DNA from 3 places in the Kitasatospora sp. NPDC024654 genome. Region 2 is predicted to be linked to each of the others. Evidence: riboswitches for the same ligand, from Rfam matches in the RefSeq annotation. Region 2 holds a riboswitch; each other region holds the start of a gene.
What was found. A riboswitch is a leader RNA that binds a small molecule or an ion and turns the genes downstream of it on or off. The one in region 2 is predicted to bind cyclic di-AMP.

Region 1 (5,647 bases), on a different contig from region 2:
CTGGGTCCGCTGCTTGCTCTGCACCAGGGTCTGCCGCACCCGGTCGAGTTCGGCGAGCTTGCCGGTCGCCTCGGCCCGCTTCTGGTCGAGCCGGCGCTGCTGGTCCCGCACGTCGCGCAGCTTGGCGGCGCGCTGCTGGGCGGCCTGGTCCAGGCTGCGGGCCCGGTTGAGGTAGGCCTCGGGGTCGGAGGAGAGGATCAGCTGAACGGTCGGGTCCATCCCGCCGGACCGGTACTCGGCCCCGGCCAGGGTGGCCAGGTCGCCGCGCATCCGGTTGAGCGTGTCCTGCGCGTCGGCCACCTGCTGCTGCAGCGCGCCGGCGTCGGCCTGCAACCGTCGCTGGGCCTCCTCGGCCGCGTTGGCCTTCTCGTTCTCCTGCTCGGCCTCCGTGTAGAGCTGGTCGACCTGGGCCTTGACGTCCTTCTTGTCCGGCTTCGGCGCGACCGGGGCGGCCTGACCGACGGCGGCGGTCATCGCCAGCGCCGTGGTCGCCGCGGCGGTGACCATCAGCGCCCGGGCGAGCCGTCGCGCGGCGCCCGGTTGGGAGGAACGGCCCGGAGTGACCGGGCGGTGCGGCATCACCATGGGGTGACGGCTCCAATCGCCGTGGAAGCTGAGATCCGAGCGCAGACGTTAGCGAGTCCCAGCGGGGGTGTCCAAACCCTTGCCAATGCGAATATTTGACCACTAATCGGACATCTGCCTGAGCCAGAGCACGCCGACGGCCCGGCCTCCCGCGGGGAGACCGGGCCGTGACGACGGAGAATCAGACCCGCACGATGGCCGTGATCGGCATGTCCGAGGCGGCCTCGTAGCGGACCACCGCACCGGTGTGCGGGGCGTGGATGACCTGGCCGCCACCCACGTACATGCCGACGTGGTCGCCGCCGTAGAAGATGATCAGGTCGCCGGGCTGCGCGTTGGCGAGGTTGGTGCCCTCGTTGGTGCCGTACGCCCACTGCTCCTGCGAGGTGCGCGGCAGCGAGACGCCGGCCTGCGCGTACGCCCACTGCATCAGGCCCGAGCAGTCGAACGTGGTCGGGCCGTTGGCACCGTAGACGTACTCGTCACCGAGCCGGCTCTCCGCGGCGGCGATGGCGGCGGCGGCCTGCGCATTGGTCGCGCCGGTGGCGGCCGCGGCCCCGGTCAGGGTGCTGCCCGCGGCGTGCGCGGCACGCGCGGCGGCGGCCTGGGCCTGCTGGGCGGCGGCCTGCGAGGCGGCGGCGGCCTGCGCCTCCTGCTCCTGCATCTGCTGGCGCTGCTGCGCGGTCAGCGTGTTGAGCAGCGCCTGCGCCTGCTGCAGCTTCGCCTGCACCGCGTCCTTGGCGGCCTGCAGGGTCTGCGTGGTGGCGTCCAGCTGGGCGAGCTTGGCCTGCGCCTCGGACTTGCTCTGGTTGAGCTGCTGTTGCTGCTGCTGCAGCTCCTTCAGCGTCTCGCTCTGGGTGCTGTTCAGCTGGCTGACCGAGCTGGCCTGGTTCAGGAAGTTGCCCGGGTTGCTGGTGAGCATCAGCTGGACGGTCGGGGATATCCCACCGTTCGCGTACTGGTCCGCGGCGACCTCGGCCAGCCCGCCCTGCAGCTGGGTGACCTGGTCCTGCTGCCGGGCCACCTGGTCCTGCAGCTGGCTGACCTGCTGCTGGAGCGCCTGCTCCTGGGCCTGCGCGCCGTCGTACTGCTGGGTGGCGGCCTCGGCCTGCTGGTTCAGCTGGTCAACCTGCGCCTTGACCTGATCGAGCGACGGCGCCGGGTCGGCCTGCGCGCTCCCCTGCGCGGAGAGCGCGACGGCGGTGGCGGCCGCGGCGGTCAGGATCGACGTGCGGGTACGGCCGGCGGGCTTGGGACGACGATGGGAACCCACGAATCCTTCTTCCTTCGACCGCCTACCGGGTGAGCTGACGGGTTCGGGCTGGAAGAGATGCCCTACGACGCCTCACCGGCCAGCAGGCCGACCTGGCGCCGATTCACCCCGAGGAACGTGGTTCCCCGGCTCCGGTCCGCGGCGCCCCCGCAGGGGTTCCCCGTCGGGCAGTCAACTGCCCGTGCCACTTTCCAGACTCGGCGGTACCCCCGCTGTCACCCCGGTCGGGTGATCACCGTCGCGGTGGTCAGGACCCCGACCCTAGTAACAGATCCGTGATCCGTTCAAATCCTTGTCAGAAAAAACTGATTAAATTGACGATGGGTGATACCGGAGTCACCCGGAGTGCAGCGGCGGGGGTGGCGTGGGTCACAGTGAAGGCTGTGACGGTCGGTCAGGCCGACCCCGCGCGGGCGGGGTCAACGCGCGGTCAGACCCGGCGGATGGTGGCGATCGGTCCGATCACGCTGGCCTGCATGACCCGGACCACGTCGCCGGTGTGCGGCGCGTGCACCACGTTGCCGTTGCCGATGTACATCCCCACGTGGTGCATGTCGCTGCCGTAGATCACCAGGTCGCCCGGCTGGGCGTCGGCGAGGCTGGGCACCTCGGTGCCGATCGTGCCCTGCTCCTGCGAGGTGCGCGGCAGCGAGACGCCGGCCTGCGCGTAGGCCCACTGCATCAGGCCCGAACAGTCGAAGGTGGTCGGACCGGTGGCGCCCCAGACGTACGAGTCGCCGAGCCGGCTGAGCGCGGCGGCCACCGCGGCCCCGGCGTAACCGGAGGCCGGCGGCAGGTTGCCCAGGTCGGCGCGGGCGGCGCCGCGGGAGGCCACGTCTCCCTCGTCCTGCTGCTCGGCCGCCTGCAGGGCCACCCGCTGGCTGGCGCTCAACGAGTTGAGCAGCGACTGCGCCTGCTGCAGCTTGGTCTGCACCTGGGACTTGGCGCTGTTCAGCGTGGTGGTGGTGGCGTCCAGCTCGGCCAGGGTGGCCGAGGCCTCCGCCTTCTCCTGGTTGAGCGTCCGCTCCTCGGACTGCAGCGACTTGAGCGCGTCGGTCTCGGTGGTGGTCGCCTGGTCCAGGCTGGCGGCCTGGGAGAGGTAGCCGGACGGGTTGGAGTTGAGCATCAGCTGTACCGACGGGTCGATCCCGTCGCTCATGTACTGCTCGCCGGCCACCGCGGCCAGACCCTGCTCCAGCTGGGTCACCTGGTCCTGGGTCCGGGCCACCTCGTCCTGCAGCTGGGAGGCCTGCTGGCGCAGCTGGTCGGACTTCTCCTGCGCACCGTCGAACTGCTGGGAGGCCTGCTCCTGCTGGGTGTTCAGGTTGTCGATCTGCGCCTTGACGTCGTCGATCGACGGCTGCGGGTCGGCCCAGGCGCTCTGCGCGGAGAGGGCGACCGCGGCCGCCGCAGCGGCGGTCAGCACGGCGACCCGGGCACGACTCGGCTGCTTGGGACGGCGGTGCGACGCCACGCGGGGCTCCTTCTTCCTGCGGTCTCACTCCATGGAGTGAGTGGCCGGAAAAATTGGTTTGACGCCAGACCCTAGTGAATGTCACATCGCCGCGCCACTCCCTTGGCCCTGCGAACCACCCCGGTTCAGCGGCCGTCACGGCTTCTCCGCAACGGCGGCTCGGGCGCCCGAGCCGGCGTCAGCTGCGCGCGAGCCGGTTGAGCAGCAGCACCGAGGCGACCGGCCGGGCACCGGCCTTGCGCACGCCGTCGGCCACCTCGCGGTCGGCCGAGACCACCACCACCGGGCGGCCCTGCGGCTCGGCCCGGACCAGCTGGCGGATCAGCTCGTCCGCGGTCTGCCCGGTCCGACTGAACCGCACCCGCACGCCGCGCGGCGGCGCCATGATCACCGGGACGTCCAGGTCCTGCCCGTCGAAGACGCAGGTCACCTCGGCCTGGGTGCGCTGGGCCAGCATCGCCAGGCCGCCCAGCAGCCGCATCCGCTGCTGCTCCAGCGGCAGGGTCGGGTAGCCGGTCTTGGTCACGTTGTAGCCGTCCACCACCAGATGGACCTGGGGAATCGCCAGCAGCTGGTCGAGCAGCGCCGGGTCGTCGTCGGCCAGTCCACGCCGCGCCACGTCGTGCGGCGAGGCCGAGCCGGGGACCACCGCGTCCACCAGGTCCGCCGGGTGCAGCTGGGTCACCGGCAGCGCCAGCTCGCGCTGCAGGCCCTGGGCCGACTGGAGCAGGGTGTCCAGCAGCAGCCGCAGCCGCATGTCCTCGATGCTGCGGCCCTCCCGGGCCGACCGGCGGCCGCTCTCCAACGCGCTCTCCAGCTCGGCCACCCGGTGCCGCAGTCGGCGACTCTCCCCCTCCGTCACGCCGCGCTCGGCGGCGGTCGCGGCCGCCGCCGCGGTCAACTCGCCCTGCAGCCGCCGGCTTTCCGCCTGCGCCCGGCGGGTGTCGCTCTCCAGGCTGCGCAGCCGGCGACGGAGCGCCTCCAGCTCCTTGCGGACACCCTCCGACTCGGCCCGCTGCCGCTCCAGGTCGGCCCGGGCCTGCGCGCGCACCGCGGCCAGCTCCTCCTGGAGCTTCTCCACCTGACGGGCGGCCTCCGCCGCGGCGTCCTCGGCACCGGCCCGCTCGGCCTGCTCGCCGGCCTCGGCGACCAGCCGGGTCCAGCCGCGCGGGCGCAGCAGGTAGGCGGCGGCCGCGACGTCCAACGGCTCGGCGGCACTCGGGACACTGCCCGCCTCCAGCGCCTTCACCAGATCCGGCTGCCCGAGCCGCAGCCGGTCCGCTATCCGCGACCGGAACACCGGCTCCGCCTCCAGCGCCGACGCCAGCGCCGTCCCGGCGTACTTGGCGCGCCGCGCGGGGGTGAACTTCGCATACGGACGGAGCGCGCTGGGCAGCTCGGTCGGCGTCAGCCCGCCGAGCGCGTCGGCGGCCAGGCCGACCACCCGGCGACGAACCCCCTCCGGCAGCGGCCGATCGAGCTGCTCAGCGGCGCCGGAGGCCTGCTCGGCGGCGTCCACCCCGGGCTCCGGGGTGGCGGGCGGCTGCCCCTGGGGCTCGGCGGCCTCCCTCGCTGCGTCCATGGCGTCCTCGGCTCCGATCCTGGTCTGCGGGGGCCGTACGGCCGGCTGCCGATGCCCAAAACCCACCGCTCTGTGCAATTGTCGCGTGAACGGTGCCACCTCGGACACCACACCGCCCACCCGTCCCATCCCGGGACGGCCACGCTCAGTCGGCGGCCGGGGCGTCCGGCCGGGGCACCAGCTCGACCTGGTCGACCGCGTTGCACCAGCGGCAGCGGACCGACTCCACGGTCTCGCTGAGCACCTCGCGCTCCTCCACCGTCGACTCGCCGGCCAGGTCCAGATGGACGTACTCCACCACCCGGGACGAGCGGGTGACGTCGAACCGGGTCAGGTTGCCGCACAGCGTGCAGCGCCAGCGGGTCTCGGCGGTGGGCACGGGGACGGTCATCGGTGGGTCCTCTCGACTGGTCCCGGGCACGGCCGTGCTGCCGCCCCGGCCCCAAGCCTAGGGCCTGACCACACCGCGTCGGCCACCGGATACCCCTTGCCACCAGCGGCTGCGTCCGGCGGCGGGTAACCCGCTCGCAGCAGAGCGCGGTGCGCGCGGCGGCCGGGCCGGAAAGGATCGGCCCATGGTGATCCCCTGGCGCGACCGGCTCCGCTCCGCCCGACCCCCGGCGGCCGGCCCGGCCCCGCTGGCCTGCTACCTGCTGGTGGCGGTGAACTGCGTGGTCCTCCTGGCCGGACCGAGCGGGATCGCCCCCCACTACGGCAGCACCCAGGCCACCCT
Region 2 (5,647 bases):
GCGTGCAGCGCGTCGATGTCGCGCGGCACGTGGTGGAATTCGCGGATGGTGAGCCGTGGTCCGGTGAGCTGTACGGGGTCCATGGTGCGTACGCTAGCGCCGGCGCACTCGGGAGGCGGTTACCGTACGGGGATGAACGTCGAAGACCTGCAGCTCACACCCCGTCCGCACAGCGCCGCGCTGCTCAGCTGGGCCGCCGACGCGGGACGGGAGCCGGTGTCCGAGCGCGCGGTCGGCACGGTGTTGACGCTGCTGGAACTGGCCGGCGCCCGGATGCACGACGGGTTCCCCGAGCTGAGCTCCGGCCTGGTGCAGGAGCTGCTGTACGAACGGATCCACCTCTACGTGCAGCCCGCGGACGACGAGTCGCCGCTCGCGTACGGCGCCGCGGTGCGGCTGCTGGTGGACCATCAGCGGGCCGCCCGGCGGCTGAACGCCAAGCGGCAGCAACGGCTGCACGAGGAGGCCGAGTGGCAGGGTGAGCTGCTCGCCGGGCTGCTGCGGCGACCGCACCTGGTGACCTGGCCACGGCTCTACGCGCTGCTGCTGCGCGCGGACGGGGTGGACACCACCGACCTCGCCGCGGTCCGGAGCTGGCTGGACGCCTTCCGCGAGCTGCCGGAGGAGCAGCGGATCGAGGTCTTCGCCGCGCTGGACGGGCTGGACCAGCCGGAGGGCGTGGACGGTTGGGAGCCGGGGGTGCTGCTCGGGATCGGGATGGCCACCGACGGGGCCCGGCTGCTGCTGGAACGGCAGTTGATGGAGCGCAGCTACCGGAACCTGGCCGGACTGACGGCGCTGGGCCACCCGATGCCGGAGGAGCTGGCCGGCGACTACCCGGCCTTCGAGGCGGCGGTCCAGGCGGAGGCGTTGCGGCTGTGCGGCGAGTGGACGGTCCCCGGGCTGCCCGAGCTGCTGCTGACGGAGTACCAGGACCTCGCCCCCGAACCGGGCGCGGCCGAGGTCGACGGCTACCTGCTGCAACGCGGCCTGGTCGACCTCCCGCTGCCGGAGGGCGACTGGACCTTTCCGGGCGACGAGTGAGGGGCCGGGTGCGGGGTGAGCGCTGACAGTCGTGGTCAGTCGTCAGCCCAAACCCGGGCTGACGGCCTCCGTCAACTGTCACCCGTCACTCGCCACCAACCGGCTACGGGTTCAGCCCGTGCCCGCGCAGCCAGCCCAACGCGTCGACCGGGGCACCGCCGCCGGGGCGGACCTCCAGCCGCAGCCGCGGACCGCTGACGCCACCGACGGCGGCGTTGGCGGTCATGCTGACGTTGCCGGTGGCGCCGACCTTGCCGAGCACGGTGCCCGCGGCGACCGGGCCAGCCGGGACGGTGATCGCGGAGAGGTGGCAGTACCAGAGTTCGGTGCCGTCGGACAGCGTCTGCACCACCCGGTAGCCGTCGGAGCCGGACCAGCCGGCCGAACTGACGGTCCCACCGGCGACCGCGGCCACCGCGCTACCGGCGGGGGCGGCGAAGTCGACACCTGTCTGCAGGTGCGCCCAGTGCCCGCCCGGCTGGCCGTAGCCGGGTCCGAGCGCGTACGACGAGGCGATCGGCAGCGCGAACGGGCCGACGACCGGCGACGCCCCGGCCTGGTCGGTGACGCCCTCGCCGGACGCACCTCCGACGGCCATGGGTCCGACGACCGCGACCGCGGCAGTCCCGGCGACAGCCCGCCCCTGCTCCTCCGCGACCTGCGCCGTGGCGGCCCGTACCGCCGCCGCCCGCGCGGCCTCCTCGGCCTGAGCGGCCTCAGCGGCCTGCGCCGCCGCCTGCCGCGCGGCCTCCGCCTCCGCCTCGGCCCGGGCCTGCGCCTCAGCACGCGCCTGCGCCTCAGCACGCGCCTGCGCCTCGGCCTGGGCCCGCGCCTCGGCGCGCGCCTGCGCCTCCCGCTTGGCCGCGGCCTCCCGGGCGGCCTCGACCCGGGCCGCCTCCTCGGCCGCGGTGCGCCGGGTGTCGGCCTGCTGCTGGATCCGGGCGGCCAGCGCCAGTCCGGGGTCGGCGGCGTGGTCGGCCACCTGGTCGACGTCGACGGCGTGCGCGGGCTGTGCGGGCTGCTCGGGCGCGGCAAGTGTGGTCGGAGCGGGTGCGGCCGGCCCGGGAGTGGCGGCAGCGGCGGCGCTGGCGGAGAACCCGGTGGCCCCAAGGGCGGCGGCCATCGCCGTCACGCCGAGCACCGGCGCGCCGCTACGGCTCTGCCGGGGCAACCGGTGCCGCGCGGCCTCCTCGCCCACGGTCGACTGCTCGGGCCCGAAGGGCGCCGGCTCCGTTCCGTCCTGCAGCCCTGTCCCGTCCGGAAAGTCGAGCAGCTGAGTACCTCCGGCCTGGGTGCGACTCTCCGGGGTGTGCGTCGACGCCACGGGGGCGCGCTCCTTTCCTTCCTTCGCGCCTACCGGGTTAGCTGACGGGTTCGGAGCAGGAAGGTCTCCTACGGTCCGGCCGGGGCCGGTCCGATTCACCCCAAGGAACGGTGGTTCCCCGGCTCTGCGACCCCGCCCTCGGGCTGGGTCGCGGATTGGGCGACGGCGCACGGTGCCGTTCGGGTACGGCGTTGCCGACCGCGCTGCGTTATCAAACGTTAATCCCAGAAGCCCGTGATTCCAAGCCGCTCCCCTGAGGCCCGCGCGGCCTCCTGAGGCCCCGAGCGCGCGTAGATACGAGCCTCGCGATCGGGCCACAGAGCGTTGACAGCTAAGGCTATTAGCCTTAGCTTTGTGGCTGTCAGCAGCCACCTCGACAGCCAGGAAGGCCGCCATGTCCACCGACTCCAGCACCGACGCCCTCACCCCGCGGACCCAGTACCTCGACGTCCCCGGCGGCACCGTGGCCTTCGACGACACCCGCGGCTCCGGCAGACCGGTGGTGCTCCTTCCCGGCATGCTCGACTCCCGCACCGTCTACCGTCACCTGCGCCCGCTGCTCACCGCGGCCGGCCACCGAGTGATCACCATGGACCTGCGCGGCTTCGGCGACTCCTCCATCGCCTGGGACGACTACTCCCCCGCCGCCCTCGCCACCGACCTGCTCGCGCTGCTCGACCACCTGGACCTCGACCGCGCGACCCTGGTCGGCAACTCCTACACCGGCGCCACCGTGGTCAGGGCGGCGGGCACCGCGCCGCACCGCGCCGCCGGGATCGTCCTGGTGGACGCCTTCATCGAGGTCCCGCCGCCGGGCGCCCTCCAGCGCGTCCTCACCAAGCTGCTCGGCTCGCTGGTCCTGAACCTCCCGAGCACCTGGGGCACGTACCTCAACCACGCCTACCCCACCCGCAAGCCCGCCGACTTCGCCGCCTACCGGGCCCGCATGGTCACCGCCCTGCGTACCCCCGGCCGGCGCCAGGCCACCCGCGGCTACGTCACCGGCGACTCCTCGCCGCTCGGCTGGACCCAGGACGTGCGATGCCCGGCCCTGGTGCTGATGGGCGCCAAGGACCCCGACTTCCCGAAGCCGGAGTTGGTCGCCGACCGGCAGGTCGCCGCGCTGACGGCCAGCGCGCAGCGGGCCCGTAGGGTGATGATCGACGGCGCCGGCCACTACCCGATGGCGGAGTTCCCGCAGGCCACCGCCGACGCCCTGCTCCCGTTCCTCAGCGAGGTGGCCTGATGCCCAGGGTCGGACTGACCCCCGACGCCGTGGTCGACCACGCCCTGGCGCTGATCGACGACGAGGGCCTGGAGGCGCTCACCCTGGCCGGTGTGGCGGCCCGCGCGGGCGTCGCCACACCGTCCCTCTACAAGCACGTGCCGGGCGGCCTGGGCGCACTGCGCCGACTGGTCGCCGTCCGGGTCACCTCCGACCTGGCCGACCTGCTCGCCCGGGAGACCGCCGGCCGGACCGAGGACGCCGCCATCGAGGCCCTGCTGCGCGGCTACCACCGCTACGCCACCGACCACCCGCACCGCTACGCCGCGCTGCCCCAGGCCACGCCGGCTCAGCCCGACGACGAGCTGCTCGAGGCCGCCGCCCGGCTGGTCGGCACGATCCTGGAGGTGCTGCGCGACTACGGGATCGAGCGGTCCGAGGCGATCCACGCCGCTCGGACGGTCCGCGCGGTCGCCCACGGCTTCGCCTCGCTCACCATCGGCGGCGGGTTCCAGCTCGCGGAGGACCTGGCGGTCACCCAGCGACGGCTGGTCGGCGTGCTCACCGGCGGCCTGCGTAACTGGCCCAGCGACGAGATCGGTTAGCAGGGGAACCAACCGGGCACCTCACGGTGTGTTCATCCGACGGGACTACCGTCCCCCACCGAGACCGCCACGCGCAGAGGACCAGGGCCCATGACGCAGCCGAGCACCGCCCGCCAGTCCGCCCGTCCGACCGACGCCGGCGCCGTCCCGGCCCCGCGTGCCGGCTCGACGCCCACCACCAACGCCTGCTCCACCACCGGGTACGCCACCGCCCCCGAACAGCCCACCGGCTGGACCGCCGTCCGCCGCACCCTGGCGATCGTCCGCGGCCTGCGCACCCTCGGCGACGTCCCGGCCCGCCCCCAGCCCGGCTACGGCGAGGCCGACGGCCAGTAGCGACCGCCCCGCCCCTCCCGCGGACCTCGCCACCCCACATTTACATCCGGACCAAATAGGATATTCACTGTCACTCACGGCAGTCGAACCACCCGCCGGCGCCCTCCGGCCCGGCGGTACGCCCCAGGAGCGGAAGGGCCGGGTATCCCGATGGACCTGACCTCCCCCTGGCTGCCGACCTCCGCCGACCAGCCGCCCGCCCACCGCGGCCGCGGCTCGGCCCGTTCCACCGTGGCCTGCATCCGCAGCCTGCTGCGCTGCGCCAGCGCCTCCGAACTGCTCGGCGCGGTGCTCACCGAGGGCCCCGGTTGGGTCACCCGCGAGGGTGCCGCGATCTACCTGCTGGACGGCTCCGGCGCGCTCCGACTGACGGTCTCCAGCGGCCTGCCCGACTGGGCGCACCGCCGCTACGCCACCGTCGACCGGGCCGACGACCTGCCCGTCGCCGCCGCCCTGCGCCGGCGCGCGCCCGTGCTGCTCAGCCCCGAGCAGACCAGCCGGGCCTTCCCGCGCGGCCCGGCGGGCGGCGGCACCGGCCTGATCTCGGTGGTCGCCCTGCCGCTGCTGGTGGACGACCAGGACCTCGGCGTCCTCGCGCTCACCCTGGCCCACCGCGGCACCGTCCCACGCCGCGATCTGGAGGCCCTCGAGGCGATCGCGGAGGCCTGCGCCCACCGCCTGGCCCACCTACTGGCGCAGGCGCAGTCCGGTACCGGCAGCGCGCAGGGCGTCCGGACCCACGCCGAGCCGCCCGACCCGGCCGCCGACCACCAACCGATGCTGGCCGGCGCCGTCCGGGCCGCCGACGCGGGCGTCTTCGAACGCGACCTGGTCACCGGCGAGAGCGCCTGGGACGCCGCCGCCTACCGCCTGGTCGGCCGCACCCCGCCGGACGGCCCCGGCCCCTACCCGGCCCCGGAGTTGACCAGCCTGGTCCACCCCGAGGAGTTGCCGGACGTCCAGGCCGCCCTGGTGGACGTACTGGCCCGCGGCGGCCGCTACCGGCTCACCTACCGCGCGCTGCGCCCGGACGGCACGGTCGCCGGACTGGACGAGCGCGGCGAGGTGCTGCTCGACGTGCACGGCCGCCCGGTCCGGATCGCCGGCCTCCTC
Region 3 (5,647 bases), on a different contig from region 2:
CACCCGGCTGCGTCGGCTGGTCTCCAAGGCCTTCACCCCGCGTCGGGTGGCCGCCTTCGAACCCCGGGTGCAGCAGCTGACCGACCGGCTGATCGACTCCTTCGCCGCCCGCGGCTCGGCCGACCTGATCCACGAGTTCGCCTTCCCGCTCCCCATCTACGCGATCTGCGACCTGCTCGGCGTGCCGGCCGAGGACCAGGACGACTTCCGGGACTGGGCCGGGATGATGATCCGCCACGGCGGCGGCCCGCGCGGCGGGGTGGCCCGTGCCGTGAAGCGGATGCGGACGTACCTGGCCGAGCTGATCCACCGCAAGCGGGCCGACCTGGGCGACGACCTGATCTCCGGTCTGATCCGGGCCAGCGACCACGGCGAGCACCTCACCGAGAACGAGGCCGCCGCGATGGCCTTCATCCTGCTCTTCGCCGGCTTCGAGACCACCGTCAACCTGATCGGCAACGGCACCTACGCGCTGCTCCGCAACCCGGAGCAGCGGGCGCTGCTGCAGGGCGCGCTCGCCCGCGGTGAGCGGGGGCTGCTGACCACCGGCGTCGAGGAGCTGTTGCGCTACGACGGCCCGGTGGAGCTGGCCACCTGGCGGTTCGCCACCGAACCGCTGACCATCGGCGGGGTGCGGATCGCGACCGGTGACCCGGTGTTGGTGGTGCTCGCGGCGGCCGACCGGGACCCGGCGCGGTTCGCCGCCGAGAACACCCTGGACCTGGCCCGGACGGACAACCCGCACCTGGGTTTCGGTCACGGGATCCACTACTGCATCGGCGCCCCGCTGGCCCGGCTGGAGGGGCAGATCGCGCTGGCCACGCTGCTGACCCGATTGCCGGACATTCAGCTCTCGGCGGATCCGGCCGAGTTGCGTTGGCGCGGCGGACTGATCATGCGTGGCCTGCGGGAACTCCCGGTGGCGTTCACGGCCGAGGGCTGACGGCGTGTCGGATTCGCCCTGGTGCGACCGAATATGAATGCCCATCAATGCGGACATATGCCCGTCGTTGGTAGGCGATCCATGACGGTCCGTAATTTTCATGTGATGTACGCGATATGAGCTTGTGATTGGTCTGCCCATCTGTCTACTCTCCGTGGAGTTCGCAGCTGCGGACCCCGTGCGCGGAACGCCGAATCCTGCCCGCCGCGCCATCGGGACACCGACCACACCCTGGGCAGGGGCGGGGGACCCAGGTATTTCCGCCGTTCCCCACGGCTAGGGGTGAAGCCGCCCGCCGGAGCGATCCGGACGGACGGCCGGGCCACCTCCCGGTCCGAACCCGACAGCTCACCTCGCAGGCGTGCGGAGAGGGAAACCTTCATGCTGCTCACCGGAACAGGCCGTCATCGTCGTCGCACCAATACCGAGAAGGCCATCGCCGCAGCCGGCGTGGCCGGGGTCGGACTGGCGATGCCGCTGCTCACCGCGACCGGCGCGCACGCCGCCACCGCATCGGTCTGGGACAAGGTCGCGGACTGCGAGAGCACCGGCAACTGGAGCATCAACACCGGCAACGGGTTCTACGGCGGCCTGCAGTTCACCTCCTCCACCTGGGCCGCGTACGGCGGCACCCAGTACGCCCCGCAGGCCAACCAGGCCACCCGGTCCCAGCAGATCTCCGTCGCCGAGAAGGTGCTGGCCGACCAGGGACCGGGCGCCTGGCCGGTCTGCTCGGTCAAGGCCGGCCTGACCGCCGGTGGCGCCCCCGCCGCGGTCGACACCTCGTCGTCGGGCTCGTCCGCGCCGGCCGCCCGCACCAAGGCCGCGCCGCAGGCCCAGTCGCACGGTCAGGCGCCGCAGGCCCAGCCGCAGCAGAGCGGCCCGGTCTTCCAGGGCAAGGCCGGCTGGGACCCGGCCGCCAAGGTCTTCTGGTACCAGAAGGACGGTGGCTGGCACTGGACCAGCCACCAGAGCGTCTACGACCAGTACGCCGGCGTGTCCGCGCAGGCCCCGGCCGCCCCGGCGGCGCCGGCCGCCGCCCCCGCCGCCGCGCAGGGCACCGGCTCGGGCCACGACTACACCGTGCGTCCCGGCGACACGCTCTCCATGATCGCCCAGGCCCAGCACCTCCAGGGCGGCTGGCAGGCGCTCTACGACGGCAACCACGGCACGATCGGCGGCGACCCGGACCTGATCATGCCCGGTCAGGTGCTGCACCTCGGCTGAGCCGGGCGGCGCGTGCGGGGCGATCAGGTTGCCCCGCACGCGCATTCGGGTGAACTACCGACCGGTAGTCCGGCCACACGCCGAGACGGGGAGCCAGGTCCGGGCGGCCGGACCGGTGGGTGCGGTTAGGCTCTGGTCGTACGACCCGTTCCACGTCCCCCGGACCGCTTCCGCATAGGAGATGCCTCGTGCCGTCCATTGATGTCGTCGTAGCCCGCGAGATCCTCGACTCCCGCGGCAACCCCACGGTCGAGGTCGAGGTCGGCCTCGACGACGGCAGCACCGGCCGTGCCGCTGTTCCGTCCGGCGCCTCCACCGGTGCCTTCGAGGCCCTGGAGCTGCGCGACGGCGACAAGAACCGCTACTTCGGCAAGGGTGTCGAGAAGGCCGTCCTCGCCGTGATCGAGCAGATCGGCCCGGAGCTGGTCGGCTACGACGCGACCGAGCAGCGGCTGATCGACCAGGCGATGCTGGACCTGGACGCCACCCCCGACAAGTCCTCGCTCGGCGCCAACGCCATCCTGGGCGTCTCGCTCGCCGTGGCGCACGCCGCCTCCGAGGCCAGCGACCTGCCGCTGTTCCGCTACCTGGGCGGCCCGAACGCGCACGTCCTGCCGGTCCCGATGATGAACATCCTCAACGGCGGCTCGCACGCGGACTCCAACGTCGACATCCAGGAGTTCATGATCGCCCCGATCGGCGCGGAGTCCTTCTCCGAGGCCGTCCGCTGGGGCGTCGAGGTCTACCACACGCTCAAGGGCGTGCTGAAGGAGCGCGGTCTCTCCACCGGCCTCGGCGACGAGGGCGGCTTCGCGCCGAACCTGGACAGCAACCGCGAGGCGCTCGACCTGATCGTCGAGGCCATCAAGAAGGCCGGCTACACCCCGGGCAAGGACGTCGCGCTCGCCCTGGACGTCGCCTCCTCCGAGTTCTACAAGGACGGCGCCTACCAGTTCGAGGGCAAGGCGCTCTCCTCCGCCGAGCTCGGCGCCTACTACGCCGACCTGGTCGCCAACTACCCGCTGGTCTCCATCGAGGACCCGCTGGACGAGTCGGACTGGGAGGGCTGGAAGGCCCTCACCGACGAGCTGGGCGCCAAGGTGCAGCTGGTCGGTGACGACCTGTTCGTGACCAACCCGGCCCGCCTGGCCAAGGGCATCGCGACCGGCACCGCCAACGCGCTGCTGGTGAAGGTGAACCAGATCGGCTCGCTGACCGAGACCCTGGACGCCGTCGAGCTGGCCCAGCGCAACGGCTACCGCTGCATGATGTCGCACCGCTCCGGCGAGACCGAGGACGTCACCATCGCCGACCTCGCGGTCGCCACCAACTGCGGCCAGATCAAGACCGGTGCCCCGGCCCGTTCGGAGCGCGTCGCCAAGTACAACCAGCTGCTGCGCATCGAGGAGATCCTCGACGACGCCGCCGAGTACGCCGGCCGTGCCGCCTTCCCGCGGTTCCGCTCCGCGGACCAGTAAGCACAGCGAGTTCGAGGGCTGACACGCCCGTAGTTCGCCGTCCGGTGCCCCGCCGTTCACCCCGTAGGGTGGACGCCGGGGCACCGGTGCGAACGGAGGGGTAGCGATGGCAGGCTGGAAGATCCCGGGACTGGCGGCGCGGCCGCGCTTCACCAGCCGGGCCACCGTGCTCGTCCTGGTGCTCTGCGCGCTGGTGGCGATCCTCGCCTACCCCACCCGCCAGTTCCTCTCCCAGCGCTCCGAGATCAATGCCCAGCGGGTCACGGCCGAGCAGGCCCGGCAGCAGGTCGAGCAGCTGACCAAGGAGCGGGCCCGCTGGCAGGACCCGGAGTACGTGAAGGCCCAGGCCCGCGAGCGGCTGCACTACGCGCTCCCCGGGGAGACCGCGTTCGTCTCGGTCGACCCGAAGCCCTCGGCGGCCGCCCAGCCGTCCTCGGCGGCCGTCTCGGCGCAGGCCGCCAAGGCGCCCAAGCCCTGGTACACCACCCTCTGGGACTCCGTCGACGCGGCCGACACCGCAACCCCCGCCCCCGCCCACGCCCCGTGAGAAGACGCACCGCCATGACCACTGAGAACACCCCGCCGGTCGACGACCGTGACCTCGCCGCCGTCGCGGCCCAGCTCGGCCGCGTCCCGCGCGGCACCCGCGCCGTCGCGCACCGCTGCCCGTGCGGCAACCCGGACGTCGTCGAGACCGCCCCCCGGCTGGCCGACGGCACCCCGTTCCCCACGCTGTACTACCTGACCTGCCCCAAGGCCGCCTCGCTGATCGGCACCCTGGAGGCGGACGGTGTGATGAAGGAGCAGACCGCCCGGCTCGCCGAGGACCCGGAGCTGGCCGCCGCGTACCAGAAGGCGCACGAGGACTACATCGCCCGCCGGGACGCCATCGAGGTGCTGGAGGGCTTCCCCTCGGCCGGCGGGATGCCGGACCGGGTGAAGTGCCTGCACGTCCTGGTGGGCCACGCGCTGGCCGCCGGGCCCGGGGTCAACCCGCTCGGTGACGAGGCGTTGGCGATGCTGCCGGAGTGGTGGCGCAAGGGCGGCTGCGTCACCGAGGAGGACATCGAGGCCGGGGTCGCGGCGCTGCACGCCCAGCGGGAGAAGACCGAGGACCACGCGGCCGTGATCGCCGCCAAGGAGCGGAAGGCCGCCGAGCGGGCCGCCAAGCGGGCGGCCCGGGAGCAGGAGCAGGACAAGTGACGACCACTCGGGTGGCCGCGGTCGACTGCGGCACCAACTCGATCCGGCTGCTGATCGCCGAACTCGACCCGGAGACCGGCGTGATCACCGACCTGGACCGGCGGATGATCATCGTGCGGCTCGGCCAGGACGTGGACCGCACCGGCCGACTCGCCCCGGAGGCGCTGGAGCGCACCTTCGCGGCCTGCCGGGAGTACGCGGCGGTCATCGGCGAGCACGGCATCGCCCCCGAGCACGTCCGCTTCGTCGCCACCAGCGCCTCGCGGGACGCCGAGAACAGCGCCGAGTTCGCCGCCGGGGTGCGGGAGATCCTCGGGGTGGACCCCGAGGTGGTGACCGGTGACGAGGAGGCCCGGCTCTCCTTCACCGGCGCCACCCGGGAGCTGGCCGGCGGTCCGGTCGCCGCCCCCTACCTGGTCTTCGACCTGGGTGGCGGCTCGACCGAGTTCGTGCTGGGCGACGGGGAGGTGCGGGCGGCCCGCTCGGTGGACATCGGCTGCGTGCGGCTGACCGAGCGGCACTTCGCCGGCTCCGAGGTGCCGACCCTGGGCCAGATCTCGGCGGCCAAGGCGGACATCAGGAAGGCGCTCGACCTGGCGGCCGAGGAGGTGCCGCTGACCGAGGCGGCCTCGCTGGTCGGCCTGGCCGGCACGGTGACCACGGTGGCGGCGGTCGCGCTCGACCTGCCGTCCTACGACTCCGAGCTGGTGCACCACTCGCGGATCAGCCTGGAGCAGGTCCGTGAGGTCACCGGGCGGCTGCTGAGCGCCACCCACGCGGAGCGGGCGGCGATCCC

Region 1: another riboswitch for cyclic di-AMP. It lies ahead of ACZ38L_RS07530 (C40 family peptidase); the one in region 2 lies ahead of ACZ38L_RS29150 (M23 family metallopeptidase).
Region 3: another riboswitch for cyclic di-AMP. It lies ahead of ACZ38L_RS12765 (transglycosylase family protein); the one in region 2 lies ahead of ACZ38L_RS29150 (M23 family metallopeptidase).

What each region holds. Positions count from the first base shown of each region.
Region 1 covers NZ_JBVHLF010000008.1:106,910-112,556, forward strand. Annotated here, with positions in the region: gene ACZ38L_RS07525 (C40 family peptidase) at 1-585, opposite strand, end outside; gene ACZ38L_RS07530 (C40 family peptidase) at 767-1,858, opposite strand; cyclic di-AMP (ydaO/yuaA leader) riboswitch at 1,862-2,012, opposite strand; gene ACZ38L_RS07535 (C40 family peptidase) at 2,289-3,332, opposite strand; gene ACZ38L_RS07540 (NYN domain-containing protein) at 3,511-4,914, opposite strand; gene ACZ38L_RS07545 (hypothetical protein) at 5,060-5,305, opposite strand; gene ACZ38L_RS07550 (rhomboid family intramembrane serine protease) at 5,490-5,647, shown strand, end outside.
Region 2 covers NZ_JBVHLF010000066.1:1,441-7,087, forward strand. Annotated here, with positions in the region: gene ACZ38L_RS29140 (GNAT family N-acetyltransferase) at 1-83, opposite strand, end outside; gene ACZ38L_RS29145 (hypothetical protein) at 133-1,044, shown strand; gene ACZ38L_RS29150 (M23 family metallopeptidase) at 1,148-2,368, opposite strand; cyclic di-AMP (ydaO/yuaA leader) riboswitch at 2,381-2,540, opposite strand; gene ACZ38L_RS29155 (alpha/beta fold hydrolase) at 2,763-3,614, shown strand; gene ACZ38L_RS29160 (TetR/AcrR family transcriptional regulator) at 3,614-4,198, shown strand; gene ACZ38L_RS29165 (hypothetical protein) at 4,289-4,534, shown strand; gene ACZ38L_RS29170 (SpoIIE family protein phosphatase) at 4,685-5,647, shown strand, end outside.
Region 3 covers NZ_JBVHLF010000016.1:51,173-56,819, forward strand. Annotated here, with positions in the region: gene ACZ38L_RS12760 (cytochrome P450 family protein) at 1-943, shown strand, start outside; cyclic di-AMP (ydaO/yuaA leader) riboswitch at 1,156-1,319, shown strand; gene ACZ38L_RS12765 (transglycosylase family protein) at 1,325-2,170, shown strand; gene eno (phosphopyruvate hydratase) at 2,359-3,648, shown strand; gene ACZ38L_RS12775 (FtsB family cell division protein) at 3,755-4,195, shown strand; gene ACZ38L_RS12780 (DUF501 domain-containing protein) at 4,210-4,851, shown strand; gene ACZ38L_RS12785 (Ppx/GppA phosphatase family protein) at 4,848-5,647, shown strand, end outside.